DNA from 3 places in the Streptomyces sp. NBC_00252 genome. Region 1 is predicted to be linked to each of the others. Evidence: riboswitches for the same ligand, from Rfam matches in the RefSeq annotation. Region 1 holds a riboswitch; each other region holds the start of a gene.

What was found. Region 1 has a riboswitch for cobalamin ahead of OHT77_RS34145 (cobalamin biosynthesis protein). Riboswitches for the same ligand answer to the same signal wherever they lie in the genome.
Region 2: another riboswitch for cobalamin. It lies ahead of OHT77_RS16140 (ribonucleoside-diphosphate reductase subunit alpha); the one in region 1 lies ahead of OHT77_RS34145 (cobalamin biosynthesis protein).
Region 3: another riboswitch for cobalamin. It lies ahead of metE (5-methyltetrahydropteroyltriglutamate--homocysteine S-methyltransferase); the one in region 1 lies ahead of OHT77_RS34145 (cobalamin biosynthesis protein).

Annotation. Positions count from the first base shown of each region.
Region 1 is NZ_CP108087.1:7,686,445-7,691,720, forward strand. Features, by position in the region: gene cobN (cobaltochelatase subunit CobN) at 1-1,418, opposite strand, end outside; gene OHT77_RS34140 (cobyric acid synthase) at 1,415-2,926, opposite strand; gene OHT77_RS34145 (cobalamin biosynthesis protein) at 2,923-3,864, opposite strand; cobalamin riboswitch at 3,963-4,105, opposite strand; gene OHT77_RS34150 (hypothetical protein) at 4,241-4,462, opposite strand; gene OHT77_RS34155 (inorganic phosphate transporter) at 4,495-5,276, opposite strand, start outside.
Region 2 is NZ_CP108087.1:3,757,734-3,763,009, forward strand. Features, by position in the region: gene OHT77_RS16125 (DUF3311 domain-containing protein) at 1-85, shown strand, start outside; gene mctP (monocarboxylate uptake permease MctP) at 82-1,692, shown strand; gene OHT77_RS16135 (GNAT family N-acetyltransferase) at 1,839-2,345, shown strand; cobalamin riboswitch at 2,398-2,521, shown strand; gene OHT77_RS16140 (ribonucleoside-diphosphate reductase subunit alpha) at 2,646-5,060, shown strand; gene OHT77_RS16145 (ribonucleotide-diphosphate reductase subunit beta) at 5,060-5,276, shown strand, end outside.
Region 3 is NZ_CP108087.1:2,276,305-2,281,580, forward strand. Features, by position in the region: gene scpA (methylmalonyl-CoA mutase) at 1-1,723, shown strand, start outside; gene meaB (methylmalonyl Co-A mutase-associated GTPase MeaB) at 1,720-2,703, shown strand; cobalamin riboswitch at 2,765-2,964, shown strand; gene metE (5-methyltetrahydropteroyltriglutamate--homocysteine S-methyltransferase) at 3,115-5,276, shown strand, end outside.

The DNA.
Region 1 (5,276 bases):
GCGATCGGGTTCTCCCCGAAGCCGCGCGGCGGCTGGATCATCACGACCACGTTCCCGAACTGCAGGGACGCGAGCACGATGTCGTCGCCGTCGACGTAGAGGTTGCCGGGCGGCTCGCCCCACGCCTCCACCATGCCCTGCCTCAGCTCCGGTTCGAGCTTGTCGAACCAGGCCTGGTAGTCGGCGAGCGGGACCCGCGCGGGCGCGGCGGCCAGCTGCTCCTCGGTGAGCCATTCGACGTCGTGGCCACCGGCGTTGATGAGCCGGTGGATCAACTCGTCGCCGTTGTCCGGGTGTTGGTCGACCCCGTACCCGGCGTCCCGCAGCGCGTCCAGCACCCGCACCGCGGAGGCGGGCGTGTCCAGACCGACCGCGTTGCCGACGCGCGAGTGCTTCGTCGGGTAGGCGGTGAAGACGAGCGCGAGCTTCTTCTCGGCGTTCGGCTTGTGCTTCAACCGCGCGTGCCGCACGGCGATTCCGGCGACCCGCGCGGCCCGCTCGGGGTCGGCGACGTAGACCGGGACATCGTCCGGACCCTGCTCCTTGAAGGAGAACGGGACGGTGATGAGACGGCCGTCGAACTCCGGGATCGCGACCTGCATCGCCGCGTCCATGGGGGACAGGGCGGCGTCCGACCCGTCCCAGGCCGCCCTGGACGACGTAAGGCAAAGTCCTTGCAGGACAGGCACGTTGAGGTCGGCGAGGGCGCCGATGTCCCACGCCTCCTCGTCGCCGCCGGCCGAGGCCTGGGAGGCGTGGGTACCGCCCGAGGCGAGGACGGTGGCGATCAGGGCGTCCGCCGTGCCGAGGATCTCGTACAGGGCGGGGTCGGCGCCGCGCAGTGAACCGCAGTACACGGCAAGGGCGTTGGCGCCCTTCGCCTCGATCTGCTCGCAGAGGGTGTCCACGAAGGCGGTGTTCCCGGAGAGGTGGTGCGCCCGGTAGAAGAGCACGCCGACCGTGGGGCGGCCCTCGACGAAGGCGCGCTCGCCGTGGACGCCGAACTCGGCCGTCTTTCGGGGCTCTTCGAAGCCCTCGCCGGTGAGCAGCACGGTGTCCGAGAGGAACCGGGCCAGCTCGGTGAGGTTGTCGGGGCCGCCCTCGACGAGATAGCGCAGTGCCTCGGCGACCACACCGGCCGGTACCGACGACTCGGCCATCAACTCCGCGTCGGGGACGCTCTCTCCGCCCAGCAGCACGGTCGGGATGCCCGAGGCCCTGAGCGCGGCGAGCCCGTCCTCCCAGGCGCGCTTGCCGCCGAGCAGTCGTACGACGGCGATGTCCGCACCGGAGATCAGGGCGGGGAGATCCTCCGCCGCGTCCACCCGGGACGGGTTGCCGATCCGGTACGCGGCGCCGGAGGCGCGGGCCGCCAGCAGATCCGTGTCGGCGGTCGACAACAACAACACTGTGCTCATGCGGGCGCTCCCGGTGGAATGAAAGGCAGTCCTTGCGGCGCGCCGGACTCGATGAGTCGCCAGAGCGCGTCCGTGTCCGCGTGCTGTTCGATGAGGTCGCCGAGCCGGTCGAGCTGCTCCTCGCGCAGCGCGGCGAACGACGTGTCGGGCGCCGGCACGAACCGGCGGCCCGCGGCGGCGGCCACCTCGCGCAGGAACGCCCGCCGGAACCCGTCCGACTCCAGCGAGCCGTGCCAGTGGGTGCCCCAGGTCTGACCGACCCGGCACCCGTCCAAGAAGGCTTCTCCGCCGGTCAGTCGGGCGACCCCGTGATGGATCTCGTACCCCTCGACCGGCTCGCCGAGGGCTTCGCCGACGGGCCGGGTGAGGGTCTTCTCGCGCGCGAACCGCACGCGCACCGGCAGGAGTCCGAGGCCGTCGACCGAGCCCTGCCGGCTCTCGATCTCGTCGTCGATGTGCTCGCCGAGGATCTGGAAGCCGCCGCAGATGCCGAGGATCGGCCGCTGCTCGGCGGCCCGCCGGACCAGGGCGTCCCCAAGTCCCCGCTCCCGCAGCCACTCCAGCGCCTTCACCGTGCCCCGGGTGCCGGGGATGACGACGAGGTCCGCGTCGGCCAGCTCCTCCGGCCGGTCCACGAACCGCACCACGACGCCCGGTTCGGCGGCCAGCGCGTCCACATCGGTGAAGTTGGACATGAGGGGGATCGCGCAGACGGCGACCCGCAGCACGTCCTCGCCGACCGGCGGCGCGGTGGTCGACTCGCGCACGGTGCCGCGCAGCGAGATCCGCAGCCCGTCCTCCTCGTCGATCCCGAGCCCGTGCCGGAACGGCAGCACGCCGTACGTCCGCCGACCGGTGAGGCCGAGCAGCATCTCCAACCCCGGTTCCAGCAGCGACACATCACCCCGGAACTTGTTGACGAGGAACCCGGCGACGAACGCCTGGTCCTCGGGGCTCAGCAGCGCGACGGTCCCGAAGAAGGAGGCGAAGACGCCCCCGCGGTCGATGTCGCCGACGACGAGAACGGGCAGCTTCGCATTGCGCGCGATGCCCATGTTCACGATGTCGGTCCGCCGCAGATTGATCTCCGCGGGCGAACCGGCCCCCTCACAGATCACCGCGTCATACGTGCCCCGCAACTCGGCGAGACAGTCCAACACCGTGCCGAGCAGCGCCTCTTGACGCCCGCCGTGATAGCCGCGCGCACTCATCTCGCCAACCGGCCTGCCCATCAGGACCACTTGGCTGCTGCGGTCGCTGCCGGGCTTGAGGAGCACGGGGTTCATCAGCGCGGTCGGCTCGATCCGGCACGCCTGCGCCTGCATGGCCTGGGCCCGCCCGATCTCGGCACCCTCGCGCGTCACGAACGAGTTCAGGGACATGTTCTGCGCCTTGAACGGCGCGACCTTCACGCCCTGCCGCACCAGCCACCGGCAGATCCCGGCGGTGACGACACTCTTGCCGGCGTCCGAGGTGGTCCCGGCGACCAGCAGCCCGCCGCCGCTCATGAGGCACGTCCCTTCAGCAGCAGCCGCCCGGCGACGCTGACCCCGAGCGCGAGCAGACCGACGCGGCGGGACAGCCGTACGGCACGCGCGATGTCCGGTACGGCGACGGGGCGTCCGTCGCCGTTGAGCACGGGCCGGTGCTCGACCCGGCCGCCGTAGGAGAGGGTGCCGCCGAGCCGAACGCCGAGGGCGCCCGCGAAAGAGGCCTCCACCGGACCGGCGTTGGGGCTCGGGTGCTTGGGGGCGTCGGTGCGCCAGGCGCGGACGGCGCCGCGCGGGTCGCCGCCCGCGACGGTCGCGAGCGCTGCGGTGAGACGGGCGCCCGGCCAGCCGGCCACGTCGTCGAGGCGGGCCGAGGCCCAGCCGTAGCGGCGGTACCGGGCCGACTTGTGGCCGACCATCGCGTCCAGGGTGTTCACGGCGCGGAAGCCGAGCAGGCCCGGGACGCCGGCGATGCCGCCCCAGACCAAGGCGCCCACGACCGCGTCGGAGGTGTTCTCGGCGACCGACTCGACGACGGCCCGGGCGATCCCGTCCGCGTCGAGGGCCTGCGGGTCCCGCCCGCAGAGGTGGGGGAGGCGGGCCCGGGCGGCCTCGATGTCCCCGGCCTCCAGCGCGCGCCCGACGACCCCGGCCTCGCGCGCGAGGGAGGTCCCGCCGACGACGGCCCAGGTGGCGGCGGCGGTGAGCGCGACGGAAGCCGTACGGGAAGGTCGTAGGGCCGAAGTGGCCGCGGTGGCGAGGGCGATGGTGCCGCCTACGCACACGGCGGTGTGCAGGGCGCCCCAGCCTCGGTGGTCGCGCCACAGCAGGTGTTCCACGGCGCCGGCGGCACGGCCGAACGCGGCGACCGGATGCCCGCGGCGGGGATCGCCGAGCAGGTGGTCGCCGAGGAGGCCGGCGGCGGCGCCGTACGCGAAGACGCGATCGGCACGCATCGGCTCAGCCGATCGCCGGATCGGACACTGCGCTGGTGGTGGACCTCGAACGGCAGCCGAGCATGGCGATATGTCCTCACTCAGGGTGTCCACGCCCTGGTTCGACGAGACCGGCGGCGAGAGTTCCTGGCTCCCGGGGGTGTCTACCCCGGTGACAGTGGCGGGACCGCGCCGGATTCACACCGGCTTCCTCTTCTGCCGCCGTACATGGCTCCGGCAGTCCACCATGCTGTTGGAAGGGCCGTCAACTTGCTGTTGACCTGCGGGGACGGAGTGTGCTGAGGCCCACACACGAGGGGTCGGAGGGGTCACGCGCGTGTGGGGTGCGCGACGGCGATCCGTCCCGCACCCCACACCCGCGTCAACTGGCGGCCGGTCAGGCCACGATCAGATAGATCCCGTACGCCACCGCCGCCGCGCAGGCCGCGAAGCAGGCGTACGCGCCGGTCAGGGCGAGCGGCGCCGAGTCGCCCTGGGCGGTGGCCCGTTCGCGGCGCGAGAGGGCGGTGATGCCGAGGGTGAAGACGGCCACGAGGGCCACGGTGGTCACGAGGCTGACGCCGAAGACGGAGCCGAGGGCTGCCCAGTCGATGCTCATGCTGATTCGTTCCTTCTGCCTGGGGCGCGGGCTCAGACGGCGGCGGCCGGCGGGGCCGCCGGAGACGCCGGGGTCGTCGGGTCGGACGTGACGACGACGGGCGGCGAGGGGATCGTCGCCGTGAGGCCTTCGGAGAGGGCGACCGACGGGGGCGGCGGGGCGACGGCGGCGATCGCGGTGGTGACCACGCCGGCCGGCTCGTCGATCTCGTTGACGTTCGAGGCGTCGACGACCTGACGGCGGGACAGCACCCAGATGCCGGCGCTGGAGGCGACCAGGAAGACGGCCACCAGCGCGGTGCCCCAGTCGCCGAGGTCGGTCACGGACTCGGCGAGCGCGCCGACCAGCGCGGCGGCCGGCAGCGTGAGGCCCCAGGCGACGAACATCCGGGTCGCGGTCGACCAGCGGACGACCCCGCCCTTGCGGCCGAGGCCCGCGCCCATCACCGAACCGGAGACGGCGTGCGTGGTGGAGAGGGAGAAGCCGATGTGCGAGGAGGCCAGGATGACCGCCGCGGCGCTGGTCTGGGCGGCGAAGCCCTGCTGCGGCTGGAGGTCGGTGAGGCCCTTGCCCATCGTGCGGATGATGCGCCAGCCGCCGATGTACGTGCCCATCGCGATGGCGAGGCCCGCGGAGAGGATGACCCAGGTGGGCGGGTCGGAGTCGGGGGCGATCGAGCCGCCGGCGATCAGGGCCAGCGTGATGATGCCCATCGTCTTCTGCGCGTCGTTCGTGCCGTGGGCCAGCGAGACCAGTCCGGCGGAGGCGATCTGGCCGACACGGAAGCCCTTGTCGGCGGCCTTGCCGCCCGCGT
Region 2 (5,276 bases), 3.9 Mb from region 1:
GGTGCTGATCTCGACCGTGCTGACGATGACCGCCTACAAGCTGTGGCAGCGCGACCAGCGGACCCGCCAGGGAGGCAACCGGTGAAAGACGGCGTGAACGGCGTCGCCCTCGGCGTCTTCATCTTCTTCTTCCTGGCCGTCACGGTCCTGGGCTTCCTGGCCGCGCGCTGGCGCCGGGCCGACAACGAGCACAGCCTCGACGAATGGGGCCTGGGCGGACGGTCGTTCGGCACCTGGGTCACCTGGTTCCTGCTCGGCGGCGACCTCTACACGGCGTACACCTTCGTGGCGGTCCCGGCGGCGGTCTACGCGGCGGGCGCGGCCGGCTTCTTCGCGGTGCCGTACACGATCCTCGTCTACCCGCTGATCTTCACGTTCCTGCCCCGCCTCTGGTCGGTGTCGCACAAGCACGGGTACGTGACGACCTCGGACTTCGTGCGCGGGCGCTTCGGCTCGAAGAGCCTGTCGCTGGCGGTGGCGATCACCGGCATCCTCGCGACCATGCCGTACATCGCGCTCCAGTTGGTCGGCATCCAGGCCGTGCTGGACGTCATGGGCGTGGGCGGCGGCGCCGACTCCAACTGGTTCGTGAAGGACCTGCCGCTGCTCATCGCGTTCGCCGTGCTGGCCGCGTACACCTACTCGTCCGGGCTCCGCGCACCCGCGCTGATCGCGTTCGTGAAGGACGGCCTGATCTACATCGTCATCGCGGTGGCGATCATCTACATCCCGATCAAGCTCGGCGGGTTCGACGACATCTTCAGCGCGGCCGGCGCCAAGTTCAAGGCGGCGGGAGCGGGCGGGCTCGTCCCCGCGCCGGCGGGCCAATGGACGTACGCCACACTGGCGTTGGGCTCGGCGCTGGCCCTGTTCATGTATCCGCACTCGATCACCGCGACGCTCTCCTCGAAGAGCCGCAACGTGATCCGCCGCAACACCACGATCCTGCCGCTGTATTCACTGATGCTGGGCCTGCTCGCGCTGCTCGGCTTCATGGCGATCGCGGCCGGAGTCAAGGTCACCAACGGCCAGTTGGCGATCCCGCAGCTGTTCGAGAACATGTTCCCGGACTGGTTCGCGGGCGTGGCGTTCGCGGCGATCGGCATCGGCGCGCTCGTGCCGGCCGCCATCATGTCCATCGCGGCGGCGAACCTCTTCACCCGCAACATCTACAAGGACTTCATCAAGCCGGACGCGACCCCGGCCCAGGAGACGAAGGTCTCCAAGATCGTCTCGCTCCTGGTGAAGGTCGGTGCCCTGGCCTTCGTCCTGACGATGGACAAGACGGTCGCCATCAACTTCCAGCTCCTGGGCGGCATCTGGATCCTCCAGACCTTCCCGGCCCTGGTCGGCGGCCTCTTCACCCGCTGGTTCCACCGCTGGGCCCTCCTCGCCGGCTGGGCCGTCGGCATGATCTACGGCACCCTCGCGGCCTACGGCGTGGCCTCCCCCACCCAGGACCACTTCGGCGGCTCGTCCAAGGAGATCCCCGGCATCGGCGAGATCGGCTACATCGGCCTCACGGCGTTCGTCATGAACGTCGTGGTCACGGTGGTCCTCACCTTCGCCCTGAAGGCCTTCAAGGTGCCGGAGGGCGTGGACGAGACCAACCCCGGCGACTACACGGCCGACGCGGGCGACCCGGGCGTAGAGGTAGAACTCCCTCCGGCAACAGCGGGAGCAACCCATTAACGCAGGCTGACCATCCCCACCCAGGGGCGCGGGACTGTGTCCATGTGCGGCTCCGCCGCGCGGGCGCGCCCAGCCACGACGAACCCGCAGCGGGCCACCGAAAAGCAAGTCACTCGGCGGCCCGCTGTTCGTACACACTGACCCCCATGGACATCCTCATCCGCCGAGCGGTCCCCACCGAATACGAAGACCTCGGCACCATCACGGCGCAGGCCTACCTGCAGGACGGTCTCCTCGACTACGGCGACAGCGACCCCTACCTCGACGTACTGAAGGACGTGGCAACCCGCGCAGCCACCGCGGAGGTCCTCGTCGCGGTGGACGGCGACCACCTCCTCGGCGGCGTCACCTTCGTCCCCGGCCCCGGCCCCGTCGCCGACATAGCCCGCCCCGGCGAGACAGAGATCCGCGCCCTCGCCATCGCCCGCACCGCCCGGGGCAGAGGCGCGGGCGAGGCCCTGGTCCGCGCCTGCATCGACCGCGCCCGGGCCACGGAGGGCTGCACGGCCGTGGTCCTCTCCACCCAGCCCTCCATGCACGCGGCCCACCGCATCTACGAACGCCTGGGCTTCACCCGCACCCCCGACCGCGACTGGAATCCCGTGCCGCACCTGGACGATCTCACTCTGCTCACCTATGAGCTGACACTCTGAAACCACCGCGACACAACATCTGGTGGTGATGTGACAGGCGAGCACAAGATGTATGCTCATGCTCGCTGTCGCCGCAGGGGAATCCGGTGCGAATCCGGAACTGTCCCGCAACGGTGTACTTGTGCGCATATCCGCACATGGCCAGTCCGAGGACCTGCCGACGGCGCGCGTGCGGCCACCCGGCCGCGCGCATGACGTCCGGGCCTCGTGGAGTGGGCCGGTGGACGCGACGCCCCGTGCGCTCGTGTGCTGCCGCCTGCCCTCAGCGAGGCCCCGTGCCGAGCGAGGGAGAGCCCCACCGTGACCATCGCGCCAGCAGAGCCGGCATCAGCGAACCGGGCAACCGCCACGATCGTCCCCGGAACCGACGTTCCCGGAACGGCCGTTCCCGGAGCCGACGGTCCCGGTACCGCGATCCTGCGGACCCTGACCGAGCTGACCGCCGACCTCCCCGACGCCGACCCGGGCCGGGTCGCCGCCGCCACCCTGCGCGGCCGGTCCGCCCAGGCGGACGTGGCGGAACTGCGCGAGCTGGCCACGGAGGCGGCCGCCGGCCTCATCTCCGAGGACCCCGTCTACTCCCGGCTCGCCGCCCGGCTGCTGACGATCAGCATCGCCGCCGAGGCCACCTCCCAGGGCGTCACGAGCTTCACCGAGTCCGTCGCCGTGGGCCACCGCGAGGGCCTCATCGCGGACCGCACCGCCGAGTTCGCGACGCTGCACGCGGCCCGCCTGGACGCGCTGATCGACACCGGGGCCGACGACCGCTTCGGCTACTTCGGCCTGCGCACCCTGTACAGCCGCTACCTGCTGCGGCACCCGATCACCCGCAAGGTCATCGAGACCCCCCAGCACTTCATGCTCCGGGTCGCGGCCGGCCTCGCCGAGGACGACAGCGTCCGCGCCCTGGACGAGGTCGCCGCGCTCTACCGCCTGATGAGCCGCCTGGACTACCTCCCGTCCTCCCCCACGCTCTTCAACTCCGGTACGCGGCACCCCCAGATGTCGTCCTGCTACCTCCTCGACTCCCCGCTGGACGAGCTGGACTCCATCTACGACCGCTACCACCAGGTGGCCCGCCTCTCGAAGCACGCCGGCGGCATCGGGCTGTCGTACTCCCGTATCCGCAGCCGGGGTTCGCTGATCCGCGGCACCAACGGCCACTCGAACGGCATCGTCCCGTTCCTGAAGACGCTGGACGCCTCGGTCGCCGCGGTGAACCAGGGCGGCCGGCGCAAGGGTGCCGCCGCGGTGTACCTGGAGACCTGGCACTCCGACATCGAGGAGTTCCTGGAGCTGCGGGACAACACCGGTGAGGACGCCCGCCGTACGCACAACCTGAACCTCGCGCACTGGATCCCGGACGAGTTCATGCGCCGGGTGAACGCGGACGGCGAGTGGTCGCTGTTCTCCCCCGCCGACGTGCCCGAGCTGGTCGACCTGTGGGGCGACGAGTTCGACGCCGCGTACCGCGAGGCGGAGGCGCGGGGCCTGGCGAAGAAGACCATCCCGGCCCGTGACCTCTACGGCCGCATGATGCGCACCCTCGCGCAGACCGGCAACGGCTGGATGACCTTCAAGGACGCGGCCAACCGCACCGCCAACCAGACGGCCGAGCCGGGCCACACGGTCCACTCCTCCAACCTCTGCACGGAGATCCTGGAGGTCACGGACGACGGCGAGACCGCGGTCTGCAACCTCGGCTCGGTGAACCTCGGCGCGTTCGTGGACCAAGCGAACGGCGACATCGACTGGGAGCGGCTGGACGAGACGGTCCGCACCGCCGTCACCTTCCTGGACCGCGTGGTCGACATCAACTTCTACCCGACCGAGCAGGCGGGCCGCTCCAACGCCCGCTGGCGTCCGGTCGGCCTCGGCGCGATGGGCCTCCAGGACGTCTTCTTCAAGCTGCGCGTCCCCTTCGACTCCCCGCAGGCGCAGGCCCTTTCCACCCGCATCGCCGAGCGCATCATGCTCGCCGCGTACGAGGCGTCCGCCGAACTCGCCGAGCGCAACGGCCCGTTGCCCGCCTGGGAGAAGACCCGTACGGCCCGCGGCGTCCTGCACCCCGACCACTACGGCGTCGACCTGACCTGGCCGGAGCGCTGGGCGGCCCTGCGGGAACGTATCGCCCGGACGGGCATGCGCAACTCACTCCTGCTGGCCATCGCCCCGACGGCCACCATCGCCTCGATCGCGGGCGTCTACGAGTGCATCGAGCCGCAGGTCTCCAACCTGTTCAAGCGCGAGACGCTCTCCGGCGAGTTCCTCCAGGTCAACTCCTACCTGGTCGACGAGCTGAAGCAGCTCGGCGTGTGGGACGCCCGCACCCGCGAGGCGCTGCGCGAGGCCAACGGCTCGGTGCAGGCGTTCAGTTGGATCCCGGCGGACGTGCGCGCCCTGTACCGCACGGCGTGGGAGATCCCCCAGCGCGGCCTGATCGACATGGCCGCCGCCCGCACCCCGTTCCTGGACCAGTCCCAGTCCCTGAACCTGTTCCTGGAGACGCCGACGATCGGCAAGCTCTCCTCGATGTACGCGTACGCCTGGAAGCAGGGCCTGAAGACGACGTACTACCTGCGCTCCCGCCCGGCGACCCGCATCGCCCGCGCCGCCCAGGCCCAGACCCCCATCCCCGTCCAGCAGCTGACCCCTGACGAAGAAGCGGTCGCCTGCTCCCTTGAGAACCCCGAGTCCTGCGAGGCCTGCCAGTGATGACCAGCGAAGCCAAGAACCTTCTCGACCCGGGCTTCGAGCTGACCCTCCGCCCCATGCGCTACCCGGACTTCTACGAGCGCTACCGGGACGCGATCAAGAACACCTGGACCGTCGAGGAGGTCGACCTCCACTCGGACGTCGCCGATCTCGCGAAGCTGTCGCCGGGTGAGCAGCACATGATCGGACGGCTGGTCGCGTTCTTCGCGACGGGTG
Region 3 (5,276 bases), 5.4 Mb from region 1:
GCTCTTCGACGGCATCCCGCTGGACAAGATGACCGTGTCGATGACGATGAACGGCGCGGTGCTGCCCGTACTGGCGCTCTACATCGTGGCGGCGGAGGAACAGGGCGTACCGCCCGAGAAGTTGGCCGGGACCATCCAGAACGACATCCTCAAGGAGTTCATGGTCCGCAACACCTACATCTATCCGCCGAAGCCGTCGATGCGGATCATCTCCGACATCTTCGCGTACACCTCGCAGCGGATGCCCCGCTACAACTCGATCTCCATCTCCGGCTACCACATCCAGGAGGCGGGCGCGACGGCCGACCTGGAGCTGGCGTACACCCTCGCGGACGGCGTGGAGTACATCCGGGCGGGCCGGGAGGCGGGGATGGACGTGGACGCGTTCGCGCCCCGGCTCTCCTTCTTCTGGGCGATCGGCATGAACTTCTTCATGGAGGTCGCGAAGCTGCGAGCCGCCCGCCTCCTCTGGGCGAAACTGGTGAAACAGTTCGACCCGCAGAACGCCAAGTCCCTCTCCCTGCGCACCCATTCACAGACCTCGGGCTGGTCGCTGACCGCGCAGGACGTCTTCAACAACGTCACGCGCACGTGCGTGGAGGCGATGGCCGCGACCCAGGGCCACACGCAGTCACTCCACACCAACGCCCTGGACGAGGCCCTCGCGCTGCCCACCGACTTCTCGGCGCGCATCGCCCGCAACACCCAGCTCCTCATCCAGCAGGAGTCCGGCACGACCCGCGTGATCGACCCGTGGGGCGGCAGCGCGTACGTCGAGAAGCTGACCTACGACCTGGCCCGCCGCGCCTGGCAGCACATCGAGGAGGTCGAGGCGGCGGGCGGTATGGCCAAGGCCATCGACGCGGGCATCCCCAAGCTCCGCATCGAGGAGGCCGCGGCCCGCACCCAGGCCCGCATCGACTCCGGCCGCCAGCCGGTCATCGGCGTCAACAAGTACCGCGTGGAGACCGACGAGCAGATCGACGTCCTCAAGGTCGACAACTCCTCCGTCCGCACCCAACAGATCGAGAAACTACGGCGGTTGCGCGCCGAGCGCGACGAACAGGCCACCCAGGACGCCCTGCACGCCCTCACCCGCGCGGCCGAGGGCACCGGCAACCTCCTGGAGCTGGCGGTGAACGCGGCCCGCGCGAAGGCGACGGTCGGCGAGATCTCCGACGCGCTGGAGAAGGTGTACGGGCGGCACGCGAGCCAGATCCGTACGATCTCCGGTGTGTACCGCACCGAAGCCGGCGAGTCCCCGTCCGTCGAGCGCACCCGCGCCCTCGTGGCCGAGTTCGAGGAGGCCGAGGGCCGCCGCCCCCGCATCCTGGTCGCCAAGATGGGCCAGGACGGCCACGACCGCGGCCAGAAGGTGATCGCCACCGCCTTCGCCGACCTCGGCTTCGACGTCGACGTCGGCCCGCTGTTCCAGACCCCCGGCGAGGTGGCCCGCCAGGCCGTCGAGGCGGACGTCCACATCGTCGGGGTCTCGTCCCTCGCCGCCGGACACCTCACCCTCGTACCGGCGTTGAAGGAATCGCTCGCCGAGGAGGGCCGGGAGGACATCATGATCGTGGTCGGCGGCGTGATCCCCCCGCAGGACGTCCCCACCCTGCTGGAGATGGGCGCGGCGGCCGTGTTCCCGCCCGGGACGGTGATCCCGGACGCGGCCTACGACCTGGTGCGGCGACTGGCCACCGACCTCGGGCACACCCTGTGATCGAGCTCGACACCTATGTGAAGGGCGTCCTCGACGGCAAGCGGGCCCTCGTGGCCCGCGCCATCACCCTCGTCGAGTCGACGAAGCCCCAACACCGGCTCATGGCGCAGGAGTTGCTGACCGAACTCCTCCCGCACAGCGGCCGGGCCCGCCGCATCGGCATCAGCGGTGTGCCCGGCGTCGGCAAGTCGACCTTCATCGACGCGTTCGGCACGCTGCTGACCTCGCTGGGTTTCCGGGTCGCGGTCCTCGCCGTCGACCCGTCGTCGACCCGCACCGGAGGCTCGATCCTCGGCGACAAGACCCGCATGGAACGCCTCGCCGTCGACCCGGCTGCCTTCGTCCGCCCCTCCCCCACCGCCGGCACGCTGGGCGGCGTCGCGAAGGCGACCCGCGAGTCCATCGTGGTCATGGAAGCGGCGGGCTACGACGTCGTCCTCGTCGAGACGGTGGGCGTGGGCCAGTCGGAGACAGCGGTGGCCAACATGGTCGACTCCTTCCTCCTGTTGACCCTGGCCCGCACCGGCGACCAACTGCAGGGCATCAAGAAGGGCGTCCTGGAACTGGCCGACGTCATCGCCGTCAACAAGGCGGACGGCCCGCACGAGCGCGACGCGAAAAGCGCGGCCCGCGAACTGGCAGGCGCCCTGCGGCTGATGCACCCCGCCGACGCGGCCTGGACCCCGCCGGTCCTGAGCTGCAGCGCCCGCGAGGGCAGCGGCCTCGACACGGTCTGGGAACGCCTCGAACAACACCGCTCCCTGCTGGAGTCCACCGGCCGCCTGGCCGCGAAGCGCAGCGAGCAACAGGTGGACTGGACCTGGACGATGGTCCGAGAAGAACTCCTGGGCCGCCTGCACGCCAACCCGTCGGTCCGCGCCCTGGCCCCGGATCTGGAACGCCAGGTACGGGAGGGCGAGTTGACAGCGACCTTGGCGGCTGAGCAGATCCTGCGAGCATTTGGCACGCCGCCAAGCTGAACCTCCGAGCCGCGGACAGGAAATCGACGCACCCAGCCCCCACCCCGTAGGCTGGCCGACGCAGCTGGTTCGCCCCGTCACCCAGACGGACGCGTCGCAAGAGGGAACCCGGTGAAACTCCGGGACTGCCCCGCAGCGGTAAGCGGGAACGACCGCCGTCATACGCACTGGGCCCACACCAGGACCTGGGAAGCGACGGCCAGTAGGTGTCCTCCGGTCACACAGGAGGACGTGCCCGCAAGTCCGAAGACCTGCCACCTGCCCGCACGCGAAGCATTCGCGCGCGGAATCCCGGTGACCTCGTGGGCGGGTCGGCGTACACACGGGCGGTGACCACCCCCCGGTCTACGAACCTTCGCGCTCACGTCCCGCCACCGGGATCCAGGGAGATATCTCGCGAAGGAGATTTCCGTGACAGCGAAGTCCGCAGCCGCGGCAGCACGGTCGACCGTGTACGGCTATCCCCGTCAGGGCCAGGGCCGGGAACTGAAGAAGGCCATCGAGGGCTACTGGAAGGGCCGCGTCGACGCCGACGCCCTCCGGACCACCGCCGCCGAACTGCGCCGCACGAACTGGCAGCACCTGACCGACGCTGGCATCCACGAGGTGCCCACCGGCGACTTCTCGTACTACGACCATGTGCTGGACACCAGCGTCATGGTCGGCGCGATCCCCGCCCGCCACCGCGCCGCCGTCGAACTCGACGCGCTGGACGGGTACTTCGCGATGGCGCGCGGCACGCAGGACGTGGCGCCGCTGGAGATGACGAAGTGGTTCGACACCAACTACCACTATCTGGTGCCCGAGTTGGGCCCGGGTACGGTGTTCACCGCCGACTCCACCAAGCAGGTCTCGGAGTTGAAGGAGGCCCTCACGCTGGGCCTCACCGCCCGTCCGGTGCTCGTCGGCCCGATCACCTACCTCCTGCTCGCCAAGCCCGCCCCGGGTGTCGCGGCCGACTTCGAACCGCTGACCCTCCTGGACCGCCTGCTGCCGGTGTACGCCGAGGTCCTCGCCGACCTGCGCGCGGCGGGCGCGGAGTGGGTGCAGCTGGACGAGCCCGCTCTCGTCCAGGACCGCACCCCCGCCGAACTGAACGCCGCCATGCGCGCCTATCGCGACCTCGGGGGGCTCACCGACCGGCCGCAAATCCTGGTCGCGTCCTACTTCGACCGGCTCGGCGAGGCGCTGCACGTCCTCGCCAAGGCGCCGGTGGAGGGGCTCGCGCTCGACTTCACCGAGGCCGCGGCCGCCAACCTGGACGACCTGGCCGCGGCGGGCGGTCTCCCCGGCAAGCGGCTCGTCGCCGGTGTCGTCAACGGCCGTAACGTCTGGGTCAACGACCTCACCAAGTCCCTCGCCACACTGGGCACGTTGCTCGGTCTCGCCGAGCGGGTCGACGTGGCCGCCTCGTGCTCGCTGCTCCATGTGCCGCTCGACGCCGCGGCCGAGCGGGACATCGAGCCGCAGATCCTGCGCTGGCTGGCGTTCGCACGGCAGAAGACGGCCGAGATCGTCACCCTCGCCAAGGGCCTGGCGCAGGGCACCGACACGATCGCCGCCGAACTCGCCGCCAACCGGGCCGACTTGGCCTCCCGCGCAGGTTCGGCCCTCACCAGCGACCCCGCCGTACGGGCACGGGCCGCCGCCGTCACCGATGCGGACGCGCGCCGCTCCCGGCCGTACGACGAGCGGACGGCGGCCCAGCGGGCGCATCTCGGGCTGCCGCCGCTGCCGACGACCACCATCGGGTCGTTCCCGCAGACAGCCGAACTCCGCACCGCGCGGGCCGACTTGAGGGCCCGGCGGATCGACAGGGCCGGGTACGAGGAGCGGATCAGGGCGGAGATCCAGGAGGTCATCTCGTTCCAGGAGAAGACCGGCCTCGACGTCCTCGTGCACGGCGAGCCCGAACGCAACGACATGGTCCAGTACTTCGCCGAGCAGCTGACGGGCTACCTCGCCACCCAGCACGGCTGGGTCCAGTCGTACGGCACCCGGTACGTCCGTCCGCCGATCCTGGCCGGCGACATCTCTCGCCCGGAGCCGATGACGGTGCGCTGGACGACGTACGCCCAGTCGCTCACCGGTCGTCCGGTCAAGGGGATGCTCACCGGACCGGTCACCATGCTCGCCTGGTCCTTCGTCCGCGACGACCAGCCGCTCGACGACACCGCACGGCAGGTCGCCCTCGCCCTGCGCGACGAGGTCAACGACCTTGAGGCGGCGGGGACTTCGGTCATCCAGGTCGACGAACCCGCGCTGCGTGAGACCCTGCCGTTGCGCGCCGCGGACCGGGAGGCGTATCTCGCCTGGGCCACGGAGGCGTTCCGGCTGACCACCGCCGGGGTCCGGCCGGAGACGCAGGTCCACACGCACATGTGCTACGCGGAGTTCGGCGACATCGTGCAGGCCATCGACGACCTCGACGCGGACGTCATCAGCCTGGAGGCGGCCCGCTCGCACATGCAGGTGGCCCGCGAGCTGGCCGAGCACGGTTATCCGCGCGAGGCGGGACCCGGTGTCTACGACATCCACTCCCCGCGCGTGCCGAGCGCGGACGAGGCAGCGGC